2 regions of the Xenorhabdus bharatensis genome follow, and region 2 is predicted to be linked to the other one. Evidence: predicted binding sites of a transcription regulator. Region 2 holds the regulator's gene; the other holds the start of a gene.
What was found. The regulator Fur, encoded in region 2, represses iron uptake genes when iron is present. The targets are predictions, from matches to a motif close to ATAATAATGAGAACNACTATCAA.
Positions count from the first base shown of each region.

Region 1: the regulator Fur is predicted to act here: its motif matches at 948-970, upstream of sodA (superoxide dismutase [Mn]).

Region 1 is NZ_JBBMXG010000021.1:3,575-6,049, forward strand. Features, by position in the region: gene acs (acetate--CoA ligase) at 1-673, opposite strand, end outside; gene sodA (superoxide dismutase [Mn]) at 1,063-1,689, shown strand; gene AAC855_RS17250 (Exc2 family lipoprotein) at 1,805-2,227, shown strand; gene yiiM (6-hydroxyaminopurine reductase) at 2,282-2,475, shown strand, end outside.
Region 2 is NZ_JBBMXG010000007.1:112,298-114,772, reverse strand. Features, by position in the region: gene AAC855_RS08605 (beta-N-acetylhexosaminidase) at 1-891, shown strand, start outside; gene fur (ferric iron uptake transcriptional regulator) at 997-1,449, opposite strand; gene fldA (flavodoxin FldA) at 1,802-2,335, opposite strand.

The DNA.
Region 1 (2,475 bases), on a different contig from region 2:
TATCCGTACGTTTGAAGACGACGACATTCGTCACATTTTTCACCGCCGGATTGTTTAATGCTTCATCGACATTTTTTTTCAGCGGAACAACTCGACCAGCCCGTAAACCTTCATTGGCTGTGATGATTAACTTCGCATTTGAATCGATAATTCGACCGGAAATTGCCTCAGGAGAAAAGCCGCCGAAAATCACGGAGTGAATCGCGCCAAGCCGGGCACAAGCCAGCATGGCGACAGCAGCTTCCGGCACCATTGGCATATAAATAGCGATAACATCGCCTTTTTTTACCCCGAGCTTTTTCAATACATTGGCGAATTGACAGACATCATGGTATAGCTCCTGATACGTAACATGTCTGGATTCAGCCGGATTGTCTCCTTCCCAGATAATGGCGGTCTGATGACCTCGCTCCTGTAAATGGCGGTCAAGGCAGTTAGCACTTAGGTTAAGTGTGCCATCTTCAAACCAGCGGATACTGATATGCCCGGGGTCGAAAGAGGTATTTTTCACCTTTGTATAAGGTTTTATCCAATCGACAATTTTACCTTTCTCTCCCCAGAACCCCTCAGGATCTTGTCGTGAACGTTGGTATTCTTGCAAATATTGTTGTTTGTTTATCAGGGCTGTTTCTGCGATGTCAGCAGGAATCGGGTGCTTAATTATTTGAGTCATATTTTTATCTCCTTGCAATTGTTAATACTATGTCAAAACAAGGTTAACTAAAGTGTAAGGATAATTTTTGTTTCTTTTTTGCGCGGAAGATCACGCAATAGAGATAATGAATGTTATGAAGGGAACATTTAGTGCGGTGTATTTATATAAAATATACCGTCATTAATAATCTTATTTTTGGAAAAATTAACTAACTAGCCGATTCCACTTGGTTATTTATTCTTATTTATAGATTAAACACAAAAGGAAAGGAAACCACAGTGATATTATGGAATTGATAATCATTTTCATTACCATTTGATTCACTATAATAATCCTGTTGCTTACAAGGTGATCTTCATCCCCAATAAATAAAGGGTGTATGTATTTTAAACAACTGGAGATTTAATATGAGTCATTCATTACCTTCCTTGCCTTATTCTTATGATGCTCTGGAACCTCACTTTGATGAACAAACGATGGTTATTCATCATACCAAACACCATCAAACCTATGTTGCAAATACCAATACCGCACTGGAAAACTTCCCTGAACTCGCTGAGCTGGACATTGATGATCTGGTTCAGCAGCTTGACAGAATCCCAGCGGATAAACGTACTTTTATGCGTAATAACGCAGGAGGTCATTCAAATCACAGCATGTTCTGGAAGGGGCTGAAATTAGATACAACGTTATCCGGTGCTTTAAAAGCGGCGATAGAACGGGATTTTGGCAGTATTGATGCTTTCAAAACAAAATTCGAACAGGCCGCAGCAACTCGCTTCGGCTCTGGCTGGGCTTGGCTGGTACTGAAAGCAGACGGAAAACTCGATGTTGTTTCTACTGCAAATCAGGATAGCCCATTGATGGGAGAAGAAATTTCCGGCACTTCCGGTTATCCCATTTTAGGGTTAGATGTATGGGAACATGCTTATTATCTTAAATATCAAAATCGTCGCCCTGATTATATTAAGGCGTTTTGGCATGTCGTAAATTGGGACGAAGCGGCAAGGCGTTACGAAGAAAAAATTAAATAACCGCTATTATCCTCATCTTTCAGAAAATGCTGATCATTATCATGGTCAGCATTTTTATTGTTCATCATTTTCTCTATCATTCGATTTTTTCTTGTTTCGCGATTAAAGGCACATTATGAAAAAGAACGCTGTCATAACGATTACAACCCTTATAGTATCCTCACTACTAATGTCTGGCTGTGCACAGCCCAAAACAAGTGCTGAACGGAATGCCAAGCATTTTGTTTATGCTTCTAATGATGATTTTGACCCCAATTTTAGGACCAAAATCTACGATAGTATTGAGCTTTCAGTACCGTTTTTTGAACAATTCTGGCAGTTGGGTAAAAAAGATAGAGAAGCCGGAGTATCCCCCGAACAGGCGCAGGAACGAGTCATTTATTTAAAAGGTGATGAATTCATGAATTCAATTCGGAGAACATCACATTTTGAGGGCAGAGTTTATGAGAGTAGCGAAGGCCCTTCACTAAGATGGCGTAAGGCAATGTCCGAAGCTATCTCTGCTACTTATATGGATGGTTATGCAGGTCGGAACTAACCGCTTGTTCTACTGACTGTCTGGTTGTTATTTGTTTATTGAGGAGAAATGGAAATGTATTACCCGCAGATATATAGAGGAAAAATAATCTCCTCCGAGAAGTTGGGTTCCTCTGCAATCAACAAACTGCTGGTAAATGGCAGTTTACAGCTGACTTCTCTGGGACTGGAAGGTGATGAACAGGCAGAATCCCGTTTTCATGGCGGGCCGGATCGTGCGCTTTGCCATTATCCGATGGAACATTATCT
Region 2 (2,475 bases):
CTGGCCAGTTATTTTGCGGTTGAAGTCAGCAAAATCGTCAATAAGCATGGCATTGATACGATGCAGTCATGGCAGGATGGTCTGAAATATGCGAAATCAGCTAAAGACTTTGCTACACGACATGTTGCGGTGAATTTCTGGGATACGCTTTATTGGGGCGGTGCAGATTCTGTTAATGATTGGGCCAATAAAGGCTATCGGGTCATTATTTCCAATCCTGATTATGTTTATCTGGATATGCCCTATGAGGTTAATCCGAAAGAGCGGGGTTACTATTGGGCTTCCCGTTTTAATGATGAAGCGAAAATATTCAGTTTTGCACCCAATAATATGCCCCAAAATGCTGAAACTTCGGTGGATATCAACGGAGACTATTTTAATGCAAACAGCGGTAAACGCTGGCCGGGGGCATATGGGCTGTCAGGGCAGTCATGGAGTGAGACTGTACGTACTGATGAGCAGATGGAATATATGATTTATCCGCGATTATTACCGTTGGCGGAACGGGCATGGCATCAGGCTGAGTGGGAACAGAATTACCAGCAGGGAAGGGAATATAAAGGCGGGATTACACGGTATGTAGATACCGATAAGCTCAATAACGACTGGCTGCATTTTGCCAATCTGATGGGGCAGCGCGAAATGGCTAAACTGGATGAAGCTCATATTGCGTACCGTCTGCCGATACCCGGTGCAAGAATTGTAGCCGGAACACTAGAAGCGAATATCGCCTTGCCGGGCATGACCATTCAGTATTCATTGGACGATGGAAAAACATGGGAAAGTTATGATGATAGACAGCGGCCGCATGTTAATGGGCATGTAAAAATTCGCTCTGTCAGTACTGATGAAAAGCGTTTCAGTCGGGTGGAAGAGGTACCTTCTGAGTAATCCTAAAATAGGACATTAAAAGCAATCTGCCGATTAGTGTCAGCTAATCGGCAGCAGCTTCTCTGACAGGGTCAGACACGAGAAGTAGCAGTAAATGCTGACTCCTTATCGTGCTTTTACATCATGTAACGAACCGTCTTTGCGACAATCGCCTGTAGTGCAGTGACCATACAGGTATAGACTATGATTTGACAGCTTGATTCCATAACGTGTTGCGATATCTTTCTGACGTTCTTCAATGGATTCATCGCTGAATTCAATCACTTTACCGCAGTCGAGACAAATTAGATGGTCATGGTGATGTTGTTGAGTAAGTTCGAAAACCGATTTACCGCCTTCAAAATTGTGGCGTGTAACAATGCCGGCATCATCGAACTGGTTCAACACGCGATAGACAGTGGCGAGGCCAATCTCTTCACCGATATCAATCAGTTTTTTGTAGAGATCCTCCGCACTGACATGATGGCATTCTGGGTCCTGTAGCACTTCCAGAATTTTCAGGCGAGGAAGTGTTACTTTAAGTCCAGCATTTTTCAATGCTTTATTGTTGTCGGTCATGCGGATTCAGTCCTGTAGCTTGAGTTTAGTGAACTTAACAATACATACCCATCGTTTTTCAAATCGCCTTTTTGTTGGCTATTATACCCCTTCATTTCTGTCACATAGTGAGCTATGTTCCAGAGGATGAGTATCCTTGCCATCGTGATGCGACTCAAAATCCATAAGTTATGGGTGTATCGTGAGAGAATCATGATTTAGTTTCACGTTGTAGATTATAGGCATGGATATTGAAAATGAAAACCATGCCTATCGCGCTATCATGACACATTATTCGGGAATTATCCTGTGCAAAAGACGTTTCTTGTGTCTATCAGACGCCAGAAAGTATCTATAAAACGCCAGAACAATTTTATGCGCCAAGGATTTCTGACAGGCTCATTTCAGCCGTGATCTGTTTTACCCAAGTTTCAACACGTTCATCAGTCAGTTCTGGCTGGCGATCTTCATCAATGGTGAGACCAATGAAGTGCTTATCGTCTGCCATTCCTTTTGATTCTTCATGATGATACCCTTCGATTGGCCAGTGACCAACGATAATTGCACCACGAGGTTCGATGACATCGCGAATGGTGCCCATGGCATCACAGAAATACTCTGCATAATCTTCCTGATCACCGCAGCCGAACAAGGCAACTAATTTTCCATCAAAATTGATTTCTTCCAGTGTCGGGAGAAAGTCATCCCAGTCACATTGAGTTTCGCCGTAATACCAGGTTGGAATGCCTAGCAGCAGGATATCGAAAGCTTCAAGATCTTCTTTGCTGCTTTTGGCAATATCGTGGACTTCCGCAACATCAGCACCGCCCAGTTTTTCTTGGATCATTTTGGCAATGTTCTCTGTGTTGCCAGTGTCGCTGCCGAAGAATATACCTATTATTGCCATAAAGTGGATTAACCTCTTGTTTTATGTGTAGTTAAGTTATACACGTCACGCTGAAATCAGCAGGAGAAAAATATCAGTTTTAATAAACGAAAAAACTTTATTTTGACCAAACATCAATGACAAGTCTGTCAGATTTGTGT